One region of the Photorhabdus akhurstii genome, then DNA from elsewhere that is predicted to be linked to it. Evidence: predicted binding sites of a transcription regulator. Region 1 holds the regulator's gene; the other holds the start of a gene.
The links. The regulator PhoB, encoded in region 1, activates phosphate uptake and scavenging genes when phosphate is short. The targets are predictions, from matches to a motif close to CTGTCATAAAACTGNCNNAT.
Positions count from the first base shown of each region.

Region 1 (11,262 bases):
GTGGGTTTTCTCGCGTCAATTCATTCATATTACATTTTATTTGTAAAAATTTTTCCCTATTGACGTCTTTAAGATTCCTCATTTCTACCTCTGTTTTTCACGTTAGAAAGTTAATATAAATTTATATTTATCCTCAATAAATATCAAAATTGATAGTTTAAGTAAATGTAAATTTTTGCTCAGAACAGTCAATAATATAAATTTTATAAATGTTTAAGTAACATAATTATTTAACTTATTTCAGTAAGTTCTTATTCCAATAACTACAAATTGCCCATCTATGCTGGAGAATAAATGATGGACACAGAAATCGTCATGTAAGTAAATGTAGGTAAGTAATAGGTGAGAATAATGCTCTTCGGTCGCGCTGACGGGTTGTATTAGGAGTGGCCCGAACAGTGCCCAGATTTGCTCTATAACGAATAAAAATAGACTAATTGATATAAGTCTCTTAGTTTGAATCCGAATAAACCTTTGCAAAAATCCCCTATCTTATTAAGGTAAAGAAAATAAAAATAAAGTATTAATAGGTAAAATCTATTGCAAAGATTAGTATTTTATCCTTTATTGGTGTACGCTAATTCTTTATTCTATATCTAATTTTTACATAAACCTCGTAAAACTACAGGAGTAACTCATGGTTCTGGTAACTCGTCAAGCCCCTGACTTTACAGCAGCAGCAGTCCTCGGCAACGGCGAAATAGTTGGGAATTTCAATCTGAAAAAACACCTGAATGGTAAACCTGCGGTTATCTTTTTCTGGCCAATGGACTTTACTTTCGTATGCCCTTCTGAGCTGATCGCATTTGATCACCGCTACGAAGAGTTCAAAAAACGCGGTGTTGAAGTTATCGGTGTTTCTTTTGACTCTGAATTCGTCCATAACGCATGGCGTAAAACTCCTATCGATCAAGGTGGTATTGGCGAAGTTAAATATGCAATGGTTGCCGATACTAAACGTGAAATTCAAAAAGCATACGGCATTGAGCATCCAGATGCGGGTGTCGCTCTGCGCGGTTCTTTCCTGATCGACAAAAATGGCGTGGTTCGTCATCAAGTCGTTAACGATCTGCCTCTGGGCCGTAACATTGACGAAATGCTGCGTATGGTTGACGCATTGCAATTCCACGAAGAGCACGGTGATGTCTGCCCTGCACAGTGGGAAAAAGGTAAAGAAGGTATGAGCGCCTCTCCAGATGGCGTAGCTAAATACCTGTCTCAAAACGCTGGTAAACTATAACCTTAGATATTACCCATATTCAGACCAGTCGGTTATTCCGGCTGGTTTTTTATTGCTGAAATTCCTCGTTTTGCCACCTTGCGCACAAAAACTCCCTCATCCTGATAACCATCGCCATTTATAATTAAATTTACAATTGTTTAACATTAAAATCAGTGTAAATAAAACAGCTTATTACAACTGACGAAAATAACCTCGCCAAAAAACAGGAGCTCGCAATATGTCGAAAACATGGAAAACACCACTGGCAATCTTATCCTTGCTTATCTCATCCCATCTTTATGCCGCTTCGCAACCGGCTGTTGAAGCTAAAAATGGTATGGTCGTTTCAGCTCAACACCTTGCTTCACAAGTGGGTGTCGATATCCTAAAAATAGGAGGAAACGCAGTTGATGCAGCCGTTGCCGTTGGCTATGCCCAAGCCGTTGTTAATCCATGTTGTGGAAATATCGGTGGTGGTGGTTTTATGACAATTCATTTGGCTGATGGCACCAATACTTTTATTAACTTCCGCGAAACCGCGCCAAATGCAGCAAGTGCCGATATGTATCTGGATAAAGAAGGCAATGTTATTAAAGAATCAAGTTTATATGGTTACCGCGCGGCCGGTGTGCCTGGAACTGTGATGGGGTTAAACAGCGCCCTAAAAAATATGGCAAATTAAGTCGTGAACAAGTTATGGCGCCTGCGATTAAGCTGGCACGAGAAGGTTTTATACTGACCCGCGCAGACACTGATATTCTAGATACTTCAATCAAACGCTTCCGCAAAGATCCAGAAGCAGCCCGTATCTTCCTACGCAAAGATGGCTCTCCTTATCAACCGGGAGACAGGCTGATACAAACCGATCTAGCGAATACGTTGGAGTTAATTGCCAAAAAAGGGCAAGAAGCTTTCTATCACGGAAATATTCCTAAATTGGTCGCCGAAGCAGCTAAAAAATCCGGCGGCATTATTACCGAAGCTGATTTTGCCAACTATAAAATCTCAGAAACAACCCCCGTCACCTGTAACTATCGCGGTTATAAATTTATCTCTTCACCGCCACCGAGTTCAGGTGGAGTAACCATGTGTGAAATTTTGAATATCTTGGAAGGCTACAACCTCAAAGAAATGGGATTCAACTCGGCTAATTATATTCACACACTGACAGAAGCCATGCGTCATGCCTACATGGATAGAAATACTTACCTTGGCGATCCAGAATTTGTTAAAAATCCCATCGATCGCTTATTGAGTAAGAATTACGCTGAATCTCTACGTAAAAAAATAGAACCAGGTAAAGCAACATTATCGGAGAATGTTCAGCCAGGTATTGGCCCCCATGAAAAACCAGAAACTACTCACTACTCTATTGTCGACAAAGAAGGTAATGCGGTTTCAACCACCTATACTATCAACGGACTTTTCGGCGCTGTCGTCATCGCCCCCGGGACAGGTTTCTTCCTCAATGATGAAATGGATGATTTCACCACTAAAATTGGTGAGAAGAATCTTTATGGCCTCATCCAAGGCGCGACTAACTCTATTGCCCCAGGTAAGCGCCCACTATCCTCGATGAGTCCGACACTTGTCACAAAAGACAACAAGATATTCCTTGTTCTGGGTTCACCCGGCGGCTCCCGTATTATCTCTATTACCCTGCAAACTGCCTTAAACATCATTGAACATGGGATGTCTCCTCAAGAAGCGGTTAATAGCCCCCGCATTCATCATCAATGGTTACCCGACGAAGTTTATTATGAGCAACGTGGTATTTCTAAAGACTCGTTGAATTTACTAGAAAAAATGGGATACAAGATGGTGGAACAGATACCGTGGGGCGCTGCTGAAGTGATTATGGTGGGTTTACCTAAAACCGCTGGCGATTCAGCTAATTCTTCAGGCAATGATGCCGCCGTATCTGGTAAAGTGCGTGAAAACCATTTTTATGGCGCCAATGATGTCCGACGCCCGGCCGGTGCGGCTATTGGTTACTAATGACCAAAATGACCAACAACTAAAAAAATAGCTAATCTGTGTAGGCAATATCGGGATGGGATATCCTTTTTTCAGGAACCCCATCCCATACTTTCCCTGAACATCCGACGATGGCAAACAGTCAGAGAAACAAACATCATCACTGATGCATTTGCGTCTCGCGGGTACCAGAGCGCCCTAAAACACGGTCATAAATACCAGCCACAACTAAAACCAACAGGGATGGCGCTAACCAAGCCAACCCTTGGTCCGCCAGTGGTAAACGTGTTGCCCAGTTTGGTAACAAATAAACCAGTGCTTCAGATGACTTAATCGCATCCAAAATACCAAATATCAGACTAATTAACATTACCGGAGCCAAAATGCGGGTAAAATTATGCCACCAGCACAGCGTAAAACTTAACACAATCAGAACGATACAAGGTGGATAAATAGCTGTCAGTACCGGTATAGAAATCTTAATCAAATGACTCAAACCAAGGTTAGAAGTCAACATGGAGAATCCTCCAAGGATCAAAACCAATGAACGATAAGACAGGGGCAAATAGCGGCTGAAAAACTCAGCACATGCACAGGTTAATCCAACCGCCGTCACCATACAGGCGACAAAAATCAGCACAGCCAGGAAAAGACTGCCAACACCACCAAAAGTATGATGAACATAGGCATGCAAAATGACCGCGCCATTTTCTGCATGAGGCACTAACGATCCGCTGCCAGCGCCCAATTTGAACAGGGAAAGATAAACCAGTATCAGACCAAGACCGGCGATAAAACCTGCCCACATTGCATAACGGGTCAATAATGAAGATGCGGCAACGCCTCTTGAACGCGCGGCGTTAACAATAACAATCCCAAACACCATCGCTCCCAGCGTATCCATCGTCAGATAACCATTGACGAAGCCACTGGAGAATGGGATTTGCTGATAAACATCAATCGCTGGAATTGAATCACCGGCCGGCCAAAGTAAAGCAGCAACACCAAGTATACCTAACGCCAACATCTTGATAGGCGCTAACACATGCCCGACAGTATCAAGCAAACGGCCTGGGTACAGGGAAACAGCAATTACCAACACAAAATAAATAAGACTGTAGATAAACAGGGGTAACTCGCCGGTACTGGTAAGCGGGGCAATACCTACTTCAAAAGAAACAGTTGCGGTCCGTGGGATAGCGAATAAAGGACCAACAGCCAAATAACAAACTGTCGCCAGCAGCAAACCAGCAACTTTACCAATAGGTGAACTCAGCTCTTCAATACCACCGCCAACTTTTGCCAACGCGATGATTGTAATGACGGGTAAACCAACCGCAGTTGCTAGAAAGCCTAGTGCTGCTAACCAAACATATTCACCTGATTGTAACCCCACCATCGGGGGAAAAATGATATTTCCCGCCCCCACAAACAGAGCAAAAGTCATAAACCCTAATGCCCAAATATCCTTAGATGATAAACGATGTGTCATAATGATTATTAATATTTTGTTACCATATTTATGGCCTGAATAATATAAATACTGCCAATAGCTAAGCCCATATTGACAATATTGAACCCTAATTTAACGATTTATTATCAAAATAATATTCACCAGGTATCTGTTGAAGACAGATTATAGCGATTATTATAGATAGAATCGCCAACAACTGCCCACAAGTAAAACTTTTATAGTGCCAGAAGGCAATAGATAAACCAGAATGCAGAAGTATATGCCGTACTCTTTTTCAAAACCAGTGATTGCTGTTAGCTATCATTGAATAAACACTATATGATTTGCGTTTTTTTTAACCTGAAAAAATAATAATCAATTGCGAAGATTAATTATTACTGTTAATCAAACTATTCCTATCTCTTCTGCTGGTTATTTTAACAGGTACAATCAATCCTGGCGGTAAAGTAAAACTAAAGGCTGTCCCTTTCCCTATTTCGCTGGAAATTTCAAGATGAGAATGATGATGATGTAAGGCATGTTTCACAATCGCAAGACCGAGACCGCTTCCCCCTGTTTGTCTGGAGCGTGCTTTATCCACCCGATAAAAACGTTCGGTCAAACGAGGTAGATGTTCAGCACTGATACCTTGCCCATTATCTTTCACAGTAAATTCAGCGCCTTGGGAATTCTTTTTCCAACTGACATCAATTTGAGTCCCTTTAGGGGTATGGTTAACCGCGTTATAAACCAAATTCGACATTGCACTGCGAAGCTGCTCTTCATTGCCGAACACTTTGAGCCCTTCACCAATATCAAAATTAATCTTATAACATTCATTACCCAATGCTGTGGCTTCCTGACGCAATACTTTAAGCATCAAAGGCACATCAACCACTTCATTCATATCAATCTGGGGAGCGACTTCAATTTTAGACAATTGCAACAATTGTTTCACCAAACTGTCCAGCCTCCGGGTTTGCTCCTGCATTGTATTCAACGCTTTCTTACTTAGCGGATTATCCTCTGCCTGATCCTGCATCATTTCCAAATAACCCTGCAAAACGGTTAAAGGGGTACGCATTTCATGACTGACATTGGCAAAAAAGTCACGACGGGCATTTTCCAATGTTCGCTTCTGAGTCACATCTCGGGCAACCATCAAGAACTGTCCCTCAGTATAAGGCATCACCCGGAACTCAACCGTGAAACCATTATTTAATTCAATGGATAAAGGACGTGAAAAATCTCTGGAAAGGATATATCGGCTAAAATCAGGGTAGCGGAGTAAATTAAAAATATGCTGTCCATTATCTTCAGGCCAACGAAAACCGAGTAAATGTTGCGCCAGGCGGTTACACCAGAAAATATTACCTTCTGTTGTCATCATCACAATGGCATCGGGCAATGATTCCGCCCCGCTACGAAACCGTTTGATCAACAATGCCAGCTCACGACGCCGTTTTCGATTCCGTTGCTGCATCTGGTGAATACCATAGAAAATTGGCTCCCACCCTCCTCTCCCCGACGGCGGCAACATACTGCGATCCAGCCATAGCCAGTTCGACAGTTTTAGCAAGTTATAACCATGCCACATCAACACCAAAAACACCGAAACAAATAAACACCAGGATAAGTGACCAATAAATATCGACAAAATTAACGCAGGCAAACAAAAGAGAAACAGTTCTGAAACCAGCTTCTTCCAGGATAAACGTTCTAACACATTAGATTCTCCGGTGCGTGGATTTAGTAACGGGTAGAAAAACGGTAACCCGTACCACGAACGGTCTGCACCATTTTATCATGGCCGCCAATCTCTAATACTTTACGTAAACGGCGGATATGGACATCAACAGTTCTATCTTCAACGTAAACGTTTGCTCCCCAAACATAATTAAGCAACTGTTCACGGCTATAGACCCGTTCAGGGTGAGTCATAAAGAAGTGCAATAATTTAAATTCCGTCGGCCCCATATCCAGTGCTTTATCCTGGCTGGTCACCCGATGGGAGGTTGAATCCAAAACCAAGCCATTCATTTCGATAATATCTTCCATGACCATCGGTGAAATACGCCGTAATACCGCTTTAACTCTAGCAACCAGCTCTTTAGGAGAAAAAGGCTTGGTGATATAGTCATCCGCCCCAACTTCGAGGCCACGCACCCGATCTTCCTCTTCACCGCGGGCAGTCAGCATCATCACCGGAATATCACGGATATTATTATTCCGTTTCATCTGTTTAATTATCTGCAAGCCAGAGCCGCCGGGAAGCATCCAATCCAATAACACTAAATCAGGATATGGCTCAGATAAACATGCCAACGCAGAATCAAAATCCTCTGCTTCTACCGGCTGATACCCGTTTTTTTCCAGAACAAAACAGACCATCTCACGAATCGGAGCTTCATCTTCAACTACCAGAATGCGTCTTGCCATGATTAATCCCGTTAATATATTGAGTTGACATCCACTACGCCCTAAAGAACGAGGTTTTACGGCGCACCTGATAACAGCCTAATTTGAAAAAGCATTATGCGTCAGTTTTATGACAAATTTATGAAATCCTGCCTTGGTTATCCGCTATCTGCAATCTATTTCGCAATAATTAATTTAACAATTGTCATATTTCATAATGAATGCGAAGCCGCTCGGAGATATATTCAAGAGATCGGATTTAAAAGCGACATTCAGAATACAGCGATTATAATCATGCTTCACTTTAACCAATGACGGCGAAACTATGCGTATTATTCACACTTCAGACTGGCATCTCGGCCAATATTTTTTTACAAAAAGCCGGGCTGCTGAACATCAACATTTTCTGCGCTGGCTGATTAAACAGATCGAAAACTACCAGGCCGATGCATTAATTGTTGCCGGAGATGTATTTGATACCGGCTCACCGCCTAGCTACGCCCGCGAGCTATATAATCGCTTTATCGTTGAACTACAGCCTACCGGTTGTCAGTTAATTATCCTTGGTGGTAACCATGATTCAGTCGCAACATTAAATGAATCAAAAGAACTCCTTTCCTGCCTGAATACCACCGTTATCGCTCACGCAGAAAAAGATCCACAAAAACAGATAAAAGTCCTCACCACCAAACAAGGCAATGCCGGTGCGATTCTTTGTACAATCCCTTTTCTGCGGCCAAGAGATATTATGATCAGCCAGTCCGGTCAATCAGGAGAACAAAAACAACTCGCATTACAAGAAGCCATTGCAGAACACTATCATCGACTCTATCAGCAAGCGTGTGAATTACGTGATGAATTGAATTTGCCTTTACCTATCATTGCTACCGGACACCTAACGACCGTTGGCGCCACGGTTACAGATTCAGTGCGGGATATTTATATCGGTACATTGGACGCCTTCCCGGCACAAGCGTTTCCGCCGGTAGACTATATTGCGCTTGGGCATATTCACCGGCCACAAATCGTGGCTAAATCTGAACATATTCGCTACAGCGGCTCCCCTATTCCTCTTAGTTTCGATGAAGTCGGGCAAGAGAAAAGTGTCTGTTTGGTGGAATTTACCCAAGACAAACTGGAATCTATTAAGCTTTTACCCATTCCACAATATCAGCCTATGCAGCTTATCAAGGGCGACCTACAACAGATTGAGCAACAATTACAAACTTTTAATGACCATCAAGGAGAGCAGCCTGTCTGGCTGGATATTGAAGTTGCCACCCAAGATTACCTCCATGATATCCAAAAAAGGGTTCAATCAATGGTTGCAGAACTTCCAGTCGAAGTCATTCTGCTACGGCGCAGTAAAACACAGCAGCAAAATAAGCTAGCGCAAGAAAACCGAGAAACCCTGACAGAACTTAGCGTCAACGAAGTTTTTGCTCGACGGCTTGCCCAATCAGCACTCGAAAATGAAGAACATAAAAAACGTCTGACCACTCTTTTCGAACAAACACTGAACGATATCTATCAGGCTAAAAACAAGGAGGAGCAGGCATGAAAATTTTGAGTCTACGGCTAAAGAACATTAATTCATTACAAGGTGAATGGAAAATTGATTTCACAGCAGAGCCGTTTGCCAGCAGTGGTCTGTTCGCCATAACCGGCCCGACCGGTGCGGGTAAAACTACCTTATTAGATGCGATCTGCCTTGCGCTTTATCACGAAACCCCACGCTTGACGATTTCTACCTCACAAAATGAGCTGATGACCCGACACACCGCAGAATCACTAGCCGAAGTTGAGTTTGAAGTGAAAGGTGTCGCTTACCGTGCTTTCTGGAGCCAACGGCGAGCACGTAATCAACCAAATGGCAATCTGCAATCCCCTAAAGCGGAGCTCGCACTCAGTCACAGCGGTAAAATTCTGGCAGATAAGCCCCAAGATACGAAAGAGAAAATCATTGAAATAACTGGATTAGATTACGACCGTTTCACCAAATCCATGTTGTTATCCCAAGGGGACTTCGCCGCTTTCCTCAATGCCAAACCAAACGAACGGGCTGATTTATTGGAAGAGTTAACCGGCACTGAAATTTACGGCATTCTATCCCAACAAATTTACCAACAACATAAACAAGCACAATCAGAGCTGGATATTCTGCAAGCCAAAGCATCCGCCATTGATTTGTTAACAGCAGAACAATATCAACAATATCTAGAACAACAGCAACAACTCACTCATGCTGAATCACAACTCAATCAGCAGATAAAAACAGTGCAACATTCGGCACAATGGCTGACACGTGAAGAAAAACTTGAGCGACTTGTTACTGAAAATAACGCTTCCTTACAACAGGCAGAAAAGGCGCTTACTCATGCAGAGCCGCAACTGCAAAAACTGGCTAGCAGTGAACCGGCAGAAACATTGCGCCCATTGCTGGATGATCAAAACCGAACGCAATATGAACATCAGAGAATCAGCAAACAGTTGAAAGAGATGCATCAGCAACTTCATCAACAACAACAGACGCTCACGCCGATACAGCAAAACGTGACTCATGCAGATTCTGCCAGAGCCGCACACCAACAACACCGGCAACAACAAGAAAAGCTGATAACAGAACAGGTGATTCCATTAGATCATCAAATTGCGGTGCAGATTAAAGAACTCAATCTTACTCAGCAACAAATCAACGAACAGAAAACCGTACTTGAAAACCGCTGTCAGCAATATGACACCGCAAATCAGCGCGCCCTATCATTCACCAATCAAAGAAAACAACTGGAAAACTATTTCGAACAACAACCTTATCATCAACATTTCGGTGAAAAGCTGGCTTTTTGGCAACATCAATTCTCTTGGCGGCAAGAACAGCAGCAACAAATTGATCACCAAACGCAAAGAATTGGCGAACTCACCGCCGAAATCGCGCAACTTAACGATAATCTGAACAAACAAGGAGAAGATTTAAAACAACAGATTGAAAATAACCAACCGCTGGAACTGGCATTTGAACAAGCTAAGCAACAATTTTTTACTCTGCAAAAACAATATTCGCCGGAGAAATTAAAAAAACAATTAACTCAATATCAGGAACAGCTACCGCTGCAACATAAACTAGAAATCCTATCGCCGCAAATCTTGCAATTACAAGCCGCTATTGCCAGTCACCATATTCGCTTACAACAACCGGAAAAGTTATTAAAGGAACTTCCTGTTCAAATTGAAACCATTGATAAACAACTCTCAGACAAACAGCAGCATTTAGCCGATCTGACTCAACGTATTCAGTTAGAACAAAAGATTGTCAGTCTGGAAAAAGAACGGACACAACTCAAGGAAGGCTCTCCTTGCCCACTGTGCGGTTCTGAACATCATCCTGCCATTCAAGCTTATCAAAATATTGAACTGCCAAAATCAGAACAACGGTTAAAAGATTTACGTCTGCAATTCGACGAGTTACAAGCCACCCAAATATCATTGGTCAATAAAAAAGAGTTCCAACAGCAACAATACGACCATATTTTGCAAGAAATTGCTGATGCTGAACCACGATTGAATATATTAACTCAACAATGGCAGGAAACTTGCGCAACATTACAGATCGACATTTCTCTTTCAGATAAACCCGCTCTCGAACTATTTGTGCAACAAAACCAATCTGCTCATCAGCTTTGCCAAACCCAATTAACCGAACTTGAACTAGCAGAAAAAACGTACCAGAAAACAGAAAAAACAGTGGCCGCTCATCAAGAACACGTTAAAGAAATTGAGCGAAATATTGAACTGAGTAAGCATCAATACAATGCACTGAAAAAACACTTATCTGAACTGCAACCAGAGATACAACAGCAGCAGCGTAAGCTGACGGATGCCATCGAAAAAATGACATCAGAATTACAGCAATATGATTTATCACTGCCAATGTTGAATGAAAGTGAAAACTGGCTGCAACAACGTAGAAAAGAGTGGCAGGCATATCAAAACTGTCATGAAAACTGGCAACAGATCCAAAAAGAAGAAGCGGTTATCCAAAATCAGATTGAATCATTGCATAAACAGAAAGAAGAATATGTATCCCGTTTAAACGAGCTTAATCAAACAGCACAACAGCAGAAACAACAACTCGCAGAGACACAACAACAACGCAAAAAGCTATTTGGTGAACAATCTGTTACAGAAATCACTC
Region 1 covers NZ_CP020335.1:4,493,130-4,504,391, forward strand. Annotated here, with positions in the region: gene B0X70_RS19290 (peroxiredoxin C) at 638-1,240, shown strand; partial or broken gene ggt (gamma-glutamyltransferase) at 1,461-3,220, shown strand; gene brnQ (branched-chain amino acid transport system II carrier protein) at 3,360-4,691, opposite strand; gene phoR (phosphate regulon sensor histidine kinase PhoR) at 5,041-6,378, opposite strand; gene phoB (phosphate regulon transcriptional regulator PhoB) at 6,402-7,091, opposite strand; gene sbcD (exonuclease subunit SbcD) at 7,396-8,631, shown strand; gene B0X70_RS19320 (AAA family ATPase) at 8,628-11,262, shown strand, end outside.

Region 2 (11,262 bases), 220 kb from region 1:
CAACATTGACATACCTGCCAATGAAGAGCCAGAAGTCAGAGGCGCAATCAGCCCTAGCCATTCTTCACCCTCAATTGCCGGAAGATTCAATTCCAATAGGGATTTTTCAGGTAAATCAGGAATATTGTTACTGTTACTTTGTAAAATTCCCCGTGACAGTTGAGTACTTTTCCCTGCCAAATGCCATTGAGTATTAAATGCATACTGTTTATCTAAAATGCCTTTTACTCGCAACTGCTCCATATCACCATCAGCCAGAATATGAAGAGCGCGCAGTTCATCCGCTTTCAAGGCAGATAAATGACTATCCACTTGTGATAAGTCAGCGTCGATTTTCACATCATATTGAGGCTTACTCTGAAACGGCAAATTAATACCGATCTTTCCTTCCCAATCAACAGAGCCAGAAAACACTTTAGCAATCGCCGGTAAAAATCCAGATAATTTTGCAATAGCCCAACGCGCATTCAGACCAACATTGACTCGATAGTTTTTGGGTAAATTCTCGGTAGAAAAATCAACCGTAACAGGCTGCCCAAGCCATTGGGCCGATAATTTGCCGCTTTGTAAATTACCATTATTAAAGCGAAACCGGCCACTCACATTTTTCATTTCGCTATCTAAGGGTTTAATCAACAAATGATTATTTTTTAAAGTCACCTCACCGCGAGCATCCACATTGCCGCCATTGAGTGGAATATCCAAATGCAAATTACCAGCGATCTGACCACCAACCTGCAATGTCTCCAGCGTTTCACCAACAGAATGTGCTAACGGGCTGCGGGTAAAATATTCATGAATATCTTTGCCATCTCCCAGAATATCCGCGTCGATTAACAATTTCTTGTTACGATAATTAGGAATTACCGCTGACAGATTACTCGCTTTCACTTTACCAAGTGCCGTTTGCGGAGCAAGCATCCATAAGCCGTTATTCTGGAAATTAAGATCAATATTGAGATCCAGCAGTGCCGGCCAGTTTGGTTGGTACTGGAAAGTCGCATGACGCAATGGAGCAAAAACTTGAAACTGCCCATTATTCTTTACAAACGGGAAATCTTTTGGATTGCCTTGAAAAACAAAAGTCGCGTTTTCTATCTGCCCTTTAATAATTGAAGCTGTCAGATAGTCAGTCAAAGGCGTCCCCATCAAAGGTTCTGGAAAATATCGCCAGGCATCACCCGCATCATAAACCCGCACTCCCGCGAGAATACTTAGCGCCGGAGGCTGTTCTTTAGGCTGTTGATAACGAAAATCACCATTGACCCACAATGATTTCCCTTGCAAATCCAACCCTTGACTCCAGAGTTGTAAACCTCGCTCACCTTGCCGCCAGAGTATTTCGCCATGACTTTGGGATATCTCAAACGGCGCCAGAAACATATCTCGGTAATCAACAACACTATCCTTCAACGCAAAACTCAGTCTACCTTGCCGCAAGCTGCCATTGAGAGAACCCGAGAAATTATCGATAGAAGGCAATTTCTGCCAGCGTTGCCAACTAACATTTTGCCATTGCACACTGATTCGGGAATCATCTTCCATTTTGGGTGTAATATCGAGGGCAAGGTACTTTACCAACCCTTGTGGCTGACGACGCTGCCAATCCTTCACCAGATCAGAAGTCAAAAAAGAAAAAGTCGGTAAAATGCTACTTAGCCGTTCAAGTTGAATATTTTTCGCCCGAACACGCCAATGATCATGACCGTCAACTCTCTTGGCTTCCGGCAGATAGAGCACTGATACTTTTCCTGACGGCCATTGCTGCCCATCAGTGATCAAATTTGCCAGCTCAGGTGCATCAAACAACCAACCACCATCTTGGCGACGCATCCGAAATACCAGATCACTGACAGAAAGGTTGTGAGGTTTGTTAGCAACTTTCCAATTAGCTTCTCCCTGACGGAGTTGTAGTTGGCCGCCATCAATTCGACCTTCTTTAAGCATAATCCAGCTAGACAAACTAAACTCAGCATCCTTCAACCCAGTATTATCCTGCAACCAATGACTTAACCACGGATGAATATCAACATTATCTGCCTGTAAATAAATGGTCCCGTTATCCAACACGCCATTAGTGTCATGCAAATCAAATTTAACTTGTATATCCCCATGCTGATTATTGATAGAAGAGAGACTAATTTTCCCTTGAGCACGGTGACGATTATCTTTATTCAGCCAGGTTAATTGTGGTAACAACAGATCAGCACGTTCACCAGAGGGAGTAAGGAAAGTAAACCGACTATCTTGCAGATTAAAATGATCAAACTGCTCCAGAAACAGCTCAGACAATAGATCCGATTGGGAAAACATATTACCGCTTTGATCATTAAATAGCGGTTGATGGTAATCTACCTGTAACTGATAAAAAGTAAGATCGCGAAAATTCCAACGCATTCTTAACAAAGATAACCAGATATCCAATGCAACCGTGATCTTTTTGGCTTTCACATCTGCATTTGCCGTTTTTACACTGATATCACGTAATTCAAAAACAGGCCCGAAAGACTCCCATTCTCCCGCAATATATCCAGCATCAATAGGTACACCAATAATTGACTCAATTTTAGCGAATAATTGTGGACGGTAATCATTAATATGTGGCAGTAGAAAACGTAATCCACTGACAAGCAAAGCCACAATAATAATGACTATTGCGGCTGTCGCTAATAATACTCCCGGCAGTCGCCTCACACGCATCTCCTTGATTACCAATGCTGTTATGTCAGCAAATTGGATGGTTACATCATAACTACGTCAAACTGTTCCTGACTGTAGAGCTGTTCTGTCTGAACTTTTACTTGCTTGCCGACAAAAATCTCCACTTCCGCCAGTGCATGAGATTCCTCTCCTTTCAGCGCTTCGGCCACTGCTGGCGAAGCATAAATAAGGAAACGATCTGCGTCGACTGCCCGGTGCACACGCACAATTTCACGCATAATCTCATAACAGACAGTTTCAACCGATTTTACGGTTCCCCTTCCTTTACAAGTAGGACAATCGCTACAAAGTATATGCTCGATACTTTCACGAGTCCGCTTACGGGTCATTTCCACCAATCCGAGTTGGGAAAAACCATTAATCGTCGTCTTAACACGATCTTTACTCAGCGCCTGCTCAAGAGAAGCCAATACCCGTCGACGATGTTCTTCGCTATTCATATCGATAAAATCGATAATAATAATACCACCCAGATTACGCAGTCTTAATTGCCTGGCAATAGCTTGCGTCGCCTCAATATTAGTATTGAAAATAGTTTCTTCCAAATTGCGATGCCCGACAAATGCGCCGGTATTAATATCAATTGTGGTCATCGCTTCAGTTTGGTCAATAATTAAATAACCACCTGATTTTAATTCAACTTTTCGATCAAGTGCTCGCTGAATTTCATTTTCTACATCAAACAGATCGAATATAGGCTGATTACCGTTATAAAGTTCCAATCTGGCTGTCATTTTAGGAATATATTCGCGAATAAATTCCTGTAACTGAGTAAACGTCAAACGAGAATCCACACGAATACGATCAAGGGCTGCTCCGGCAAAATCACGCAAAATACGATGGGCCAGAGCCAATTCGCCATAAAGTTTATTTTTAGTGATATTGCGCTTTTTACGCTCCATCACCTTACTCCATAGACGTTTCAAGAAAGCCGCATCCTGAGCTAATTCTTCGTCCCCAACGCCTTCGGCAGCCGTCCTAATAATGAAACCACCATGTTCATCACAATAGTCAGCGACAATATTTTTCAGCCGATTACGCTCGCCTTCACTTTCAATACGTTGTGAAACCCCGACATGAGAAGCTCCGGGCATAAAGACAAGATAGCGGGAAGGTAAAGTAATATCGGTAGTTAGCCGAGCGCCTTTAGTACCAAGGGGATCTTTCACCACTTGAACCATTAAATCTTGCCCCTGGCGAACCAACTCAGCAATATCTTTGACATGAAAGTTCTTTTGCTCCTCACCGGCAATACATTCCGTGTGAGGCACAATATCTGAGGCATGAAGAAAAGCGGCTTTTTCCAGACCAATATCAACAAAAGCAGCCTGCATCCCTGGCAATACCCGGCTTACACGACCTTTATAAATATTGCCGACAATGCCCCTTTTAGCTTCCCTTTCAATATGGATTTCTTGCAAAATCCCACCATCAATGTAAGCGACACGCGTTTCGGACGGTGTGATGTTGACTAATAACTCTGCTGTCATGTGTTCCCCTTCCCATCAACTAACGCAAAAAACTCTGTGATTAATTCGTGCGTTTCCACCAATGGCAGACCAACAACTGAGTGATAACTCCCATTCAGCGTTTTAACAAAGCAACCCGCTTTTCCCTGAATACCATAAGCACCCGCTTTGTCCATCGGCTCACCGGTTGCTACATAATCCAAAATTTCCTGCGTGGATAATTGGCGAAAGGTTACATCTGTAACGACTATATCACTTAAGGTACGCTGACTATCTGATAAAGCAATAGCTGTCATCACCTGATGACACTGACCGGAAAGTGCACTGAGTATTTCAACAGCATGTTGTTCACTGCGCGGTTTTTCGAGAATCTTACCATTCAAGACAACAACAGTATCCGCTCCCAACACCAGAAAATCCTCTGGTGCAATAGCAACTCCCGCTAGAGATTTATCTTTTGCTAATCGGCTAACATACTGACGCGGGGTTTCACCCTCTTGCCATTGCTCCTTTACCTGAGGAGAAAGAATTTCAAATTTAAAGTCCAATAATTCAACAAGCTCACGCCGCCTTGGTGAGCCGGAAGCCAGATAAAGGGTTTTCATGATGATATTGTCCTTACTACTACCTATCTCATTAGGCTATTTCATTTACCATTTTGAGGTTATACACACTACTCATATCCTCAAGTTATTTGGAAAGAATGGCCTGCATCAGTAACGCCTGCTGGAATAAGCTCTGTCAGGACATTAAAAACGGCGATCCGACCACTAATGTACATTAAACTGACGACGGATTTTTCGCATTAACAGGAACAACCACGGCCAAAGAATACCATTGACCAAACTGTTCCAGAATACTTCTGGATGAAAAGCAACATTTGATAACAAAAATTCCGCCCAAAAAACACTGAAATCCATCAGTATCGATAAAGCAACGACGACCAAAGCCTGCTGCCAAAGCGCCATATTGCGGAATAATTGAAACTTAAATGACACCAAATAACTCACAAGGCTGTAAGACAAAGCGTTAACACCCAGTGTCGCCCCCTGAATCAAATCTACGATGATCCCCAATACAAAACCAGTACCAACGCTGACTCTATGAGGTAACGCCATCACCCAATAAATCAACAATAGTGCCGACCAGGTTGGCCGATACATATAAATTTGCTCCGGCCACGGCATAATTTGCAGCACCATTGCAATCAAGAAAGATAACCAAATGACCCAACGCCCATGACTCCGGTATTGATTCATTAACGATTTCCCGAATTTATAAATTTAGCAGACGTTATTGTCGATTCAGCATTTTTCACTCTTTCTGTTGTCTTGGTTGTTTCATCAGAAACAGACGATGGCGCTGGCGGTCCCATTTCATTTGCATGCGGCAATACCTGAGGCATCATTTGCATTAAACGTTCATTAGCTACACGATAAACCTCTGAGGGAGGCAGTGGTTCGGATGGATTATTATCCGCTCCCCACAATAACAGCAAATAACGCAAACGCTGTAATTCCGCCGTTGGCCGAGCGTGAATCACCGTATAAGCCCGTTGATTATCGACTTTAACTGACGAAACCACCGCCACCGGATAACCTTCCGGGAAACGGCCGCCTAACCCAGAAGTCACCAGCACATCCCCAACCCGAATATCTGTGTTGCTTGGTAGTGACTCAAACTGCAAATCATCAGCACAACCCGTACCGGCAATAATCGCCCTGATATCATTACGTAAGACCTGGATTGGCAAAGCATGGGTCGTATCACAAATCAGTAATACCCGGCTAGTAAACTGACTGACAGCAACCACCTGACCCACAATGCCTTTATCACTGATAACAGGTTGCCCTTCATAAACGCCTTCTCTTGATCCCTTATCGATGACGACCTGATCACTATAAGGATTAGCCCTACCGGAGATCACCTGCGTCACCATCATGTGTTCATCCTGACGTAAAGGCGATCCCAATAGCTCACGCAAGCGGGAATTTTCCTGTTTAAGCTGCCCTAATAACAGCATATCGCTGTTTTTCATCAATAATTCTTGGCGTAAAGCACGATTTTCCAATCGAAGTTGTTCACGGGAGGCAAGGGTTTCTGACACACCATCAAGCACTTGACGCGGGCCATTGGCGAGAAAATAAAATGGACTGACTACCGTATCCATATAATTACGGACTTTACTGAGAGCATCAAGACGGCTGTCTGCCACAACCAAAGCAATGGCAACAATAACAGCAAAGAAAAGTCGTAATTGCAGGGAAGGCCCCCTGCTAAAAATTGGCTTCATAAGCTGCGCTATTCCAAACTGTATGTTTCATAAACAATGGAATTCCCAGACAGCAATAGCAAGGAGGTCTGAGCTACCCGTCATTCCTCCCTCACTTGCAAGTTAACACTCACTCCTCGCTGAAGAGCTCACCGCCATGCATGTCGATCATTTCAAGTGCTTTTCCACCACCACGGGCAACACACGTCAACGGATCTTCCGCAACAATGACAGGAATACCCGTTTCCTCTATCAGTAAACGGTCAAGATTGCGCAATAATGCACCACCACCAGTCAAGATCATGCCTCGTTCTGAAATATCGGAAGCCAATTCTGGCGGACATTGCTCAAGGGCGACCATAACCGCACTGACAATACCCGTTAAAGGCTCTTGCAGAGCTTCAAGAATTTCGTTGGAGTTAAGCGTAAAGCCGCGTGGTACACCTTCTGCCAGGTTACGACCACGAACTTCAATCTCCAACATCTCATCGCCAGGATAAGCAGAACCGATCGTGTGCTTAATACGCTCAGCCGTTGCTTCACCAATCAGTGAACCATAATTACGGCGAACGTAATTGATAATCGCCTCATCAAAGCGATCTCCACCGATACGTACAGAAGATGAATAAACAACCCCATTCAAAGAGATAACCGCCACTTCCGTAGTACCGCCGCCAATATCCACAACCATTGAGCCAGTGGCTTCAGAAACAGGTAAGCCAGCGCCAATCGCCGCAGCCATAGGCTCTTCAATCAAAAATACTTCACGAGCGCCGGCACTGAGCGCCGATTCACGGATTGCCCGACGCTCGACCTGAGTTGCGCCAACAGGTACACAAACCAGAACTCGCGGACTTGGACGCATGAAACTGTTGCTATGAACTTGCTTAATAAAGTGTTGCAGCATCTTCTCGGTAACATAAAAATCGGCAATCACGCCATCTTTCATCGGACGAATTGCCGCAATATTACCCGGTGTTCGACCCAGCATTTGCTTTGCTTCCTGCCCAACGGCAGCAACACTTTTCGATGAACCCGCACGATCCTGACGGATTGCGACAACAGAAGGTTCATTCAATACAATACCCTGACCTTTGACGTAAATAAGGGTATTGGCGGTACCCAAGTCAATAGACAAGTCGTTGGAAAACATGCCACGAAATTTTTTAAACATAGCGAAAGGATAATCCTGCAAGCTGGGGACGGAACGAAACCCGTCTACTCTACCAACCACATGAAGCAGCGACAAGGCGCACAAGCACCTGCTTCAATAAAAAAGTGGCTACGTTATTCATATCAACAACGCGATATTCTACGTTACTTCTCCCAAACGGAGCAGAAAAAAACTGCATAAAAATGGGTTAATTTTACCAATTGTTCCATAACGAAATGCAAGAACCACCTGATTTTGCATAATTCCGCATTATGGCGCCACTGGTACCGTACCGGCTAAATCCGCTGCTGCTTTTTGACCAATAGCTATTCCGATAAGCTCACATTAGACCCATACCTCGGCTCACCATTACCTATACTTAACTGCAAGTACATAGTCTGTGTAGTGAACAATTAATGATGTAATAAACTGTGACTAAAATACAATACTTTCTGCTAAAAAATAATAAAAAACAGAATTTTCTGAAATAGAACGCCATATGCAACAAAGCTGGAATATGACAATGGGATTACAGATAAAAATGCAAATAAATTCTGTTTTATAATCCATCAACACTTTATTTTTTCTTATATACCTTATGTAAATCACCCATTTTTATCTATCCTTAATTGAATGACAAAATCAATTACAGAGAACGGAACAATAATGAAAGCCCTGCTACTCAAACAACAACAGAACCAATTATCAGCGTCTATAGAAGAAGTCGATGTTTCTCATCTTCCCGTGGGAGACGTTACCGTCGATATTCACTGGTCAACACTGAACTATAAAGATGCATTAGCCATTACAGGTAAAGGAAAAATTATCCGCCAATTCCCAATGATACCGGGTATTGATTTCTCTGGCATTGTACACAGTACCGAAGATCCCCGTTTTCATATCGGTCAGCATGTATTATTAACCGGCTGGGGTGTAGGAGAAAATCATTGGGGTGGACTGGCGGAACAAGCCAGAGTTTCAGGGGAATGGTTGACACCTTTACCTGACGATTTGGATAGCAGACAAGCAATGATCATTGGTACTGCTGGCTTTACCGCCATGCTGTGCGTTATCGCCCTGGAACAAGGCGGCGTTAAACCAGAAAGTGGTGATGTTATTGTGACAGGCGCCAGTGGTGGTGTAGGCAGTACGGCGATAGCGCTACTCTCACAACTTGGCTATTCCGTTGTTGCCGTTAGCGGCAGACCAGAAAATCATGAATATTTGTTATCCCTAGGGGCAAAAAAGGTTTTGCCGCGCCATGAATTTAGCCAACTTCCTCGCCCACTGGAAAAACAACTTTGGGCCGGAGCTATCGACACGGTAGGCGATAATGTACTGGCGACAATACTGGCTCAAACTCACTATAACGGTACCGTTGCCGCCTGTGGCCTCGCCGGTAATGCAAATCTGCCAACAACAGTGATGCCATTTATTTTACGTAACGTACGTCTGCAAGGCGTAGAGTCCGTCACGGTTCCATCAGCCAAGCGACCTGCCGTGTGGCAACGCCTGCAAAAGCTATTACCTGCTTCTTTTTATCAGCGGGCAACGACGGAGATAATACTGGACCAAACCGTGGAATACGCCAATAAATTGATAGCTAACCAAGTTACAGGACGTACATTAGTAAGAGTTCGTTAAGAATTGTGATTAGCCTCTAAAGTACAGTGGTTTTATTCTTGACATTTTTTCTGATAAGACCAGTATTTAGCTGCCAAATGCTACGATATCATTATAATGTCGCGCTTTATCGCCGAAATGAACTAAGTGGCTGTTACAAAAAGATGACAAATCGCTAATATCGGATTATGTTGGCACATTGTTGACAAATTGCCGGAGATACCAGCACAATGGCAGACAAGTTTCACATTTTACTCCTTAACGGCCCTAACCTAAATATGTTAGGAACCCGGGAGCCTGATATTTATGGCAACTTAACACTTGGTGATATCGTCAGCAAATTGTCTGAAGAGGCCCATCAATTAGGGGGCAAACTCAGTCACCTGCAATCCAATGCAGAATTTGAGCTGATAAATAGAATTCATTCTGCACAGGGTAATACTGATTTTATCTTGATTAACCCTGCTGCATTCACGCATACCAGCGTGGCACTGCGTGATGCATTGCTGACAGTGAAGATCCCATTTATTGAGATCCACCTCTCCAATGTTCACGCGCGCGAGCCATTTCGTCATCACTCATATCTTTCAGATCTTGCTGTTGGTGTAATCTGCGGTTTAGGGGTAGATGGCTATAGCTTTGCATTACAGGCAGCGGTAAACCGCTTGTCAAAACTCAACTAATTAAACAGAAGAGTACGGAATCACACTCATGGATATTCGTAAGATAAAAAAACTGATCGAGCTGGTTGAAGAATCTGGCATCTCTGAACTGGAAATTTCTGAAGGGGAAGAGTCAGTGCGCATCAGCCGCGCATTAGCCCCCCAGAGTTTTCCGGCAGCTCAACAATATATTCCCGTTCAAGCGCAACAACCTGCGCTGGCTAGTGCTGTTGCGCCTTCTCAGGCTCTACCAGAAACAATCAGCGACAGATCGGCTGCAATCGACGGTCACGTTGTTCGTTCCCCAATGGTAGGTACCTTCTATCGTACGCCTAGTCCGGATGCGAAACCATTTATCAACATCGGCGACCGTGTCAATGTGGGTGATACCCTCTGCATCGTTGAAGCAATGAAAATGATGAACCAGATCGAAGCCGACAAAGCAGGTGTGGTTAAAGCGATTCTTGTGGAAAGCGGTCAACCCGTTGAATTTGACGAGCCATTGGTCGTCATCGAATAACGAGGCGTTCCCATGCTTGATAAAATTGTAATTGCTAACCGTGGTGAAATTGCCCTGCGTATCCTGCGAGCTTGTAAAGAGTTAGGGATCAAAACCGTTGCGGTACATTCAGCTGCGGATCGTGACTTAAAACACGTACTGTTGGCAGACGAAACTATCTGTATTGGCCCGGCAGCTTCTGCAAAAAGCTACCTGAATATCCCGGCAATTATTTCTGCGGCAGAAATCACTGGTGCTGTGGCTATTCACCCTGGCTACGGTTTTCTGTCTGAAAACGCAGATTTCGCTGAACAGGTTGAGCGTTCCGGCTTTATTTTTATCGGTCCAAAAGCAGAAACGATCCGCCTGATGGGTGATAAGGTTTCTGCTATCAATGCGATGAAAAAAGCGGGCGTTCCTTGTGTACCTGGCTCTGATGGCCCATTGTCTGATGACACAGAGAAAAACAAAGCCTTCGCTAAACGCATCGGCTATCCTGTCATCATCAAAGCGTCTGGCGGCGGCGGCGGTCGCGGTATGCGCGTCGTCCGCAGCGATAAAGATCTGGAACAATCAATCAATATGACCCGTGCGGAAGCAAAAGCTGCTTTCAATAACGATATGGTTTACATGGAAAAATTCCTTGAGAATCCACGTCATATTGAGATCCAGGTATTGGCCGACGGTCAAGGTCAAGCCATTTATCTGGCTGAACGTGATTGTTCTATGCAACGCCGTCACCAGAAAGTTGTCGAAGAAGCCCCTGCACCAGGCATCACGCCAGAAATGCGTCGCAGCATTGGTGAACGCTGTGCTAACGCGTGTATCGAAATTGGCTATCGTGGCGCCGGTACTTTCGAATT
Region 2 covers NZ_CP020335.1:4,716,332-4,727,593, forward strand. Annotated here, with positions in the region: gene yhdP (AsmA2 domain-containing protein YhdP) at 1-2,694, opposite strand, end outside; gene rng (ribonuclease G) at 2,742-4,211, opposite strand; gene B0X70_RS20490 (Maf family protein) at 4,208-4,795, opposite strand; gene mreD (rod shape-determining protein MreD) at 4,961-5,449, opposite strand; gene mreC (rod shape-determining protein MreC) at 5,449-6,483, opposite strand; gene mreB (rod shape-determining protein MreB) at 6,593-7,636, opposite strand; gene acuI (acrylyl-CoA reductase (NADPH)) at 8,282-9,259, shown strand; gene aroQ (type II 3-dehydroquinate dehydratase) at 9,469-9,921, shown strand; gene accB (acetyl-CoA carboxylase biotin carboxyl carrier protein) at 9,950-10,420, shown strand; gene accC (acetyl-CoA carboxylase biotin carboxylase subunit) at 10,433-11,262, shown strand, end outside.
Region 2: a site for PhoB is predicted at 8,131-8,150, ahead of acuI (acrylyl-CoA reductase (NADPH)). Genes of this name have one in related genera too.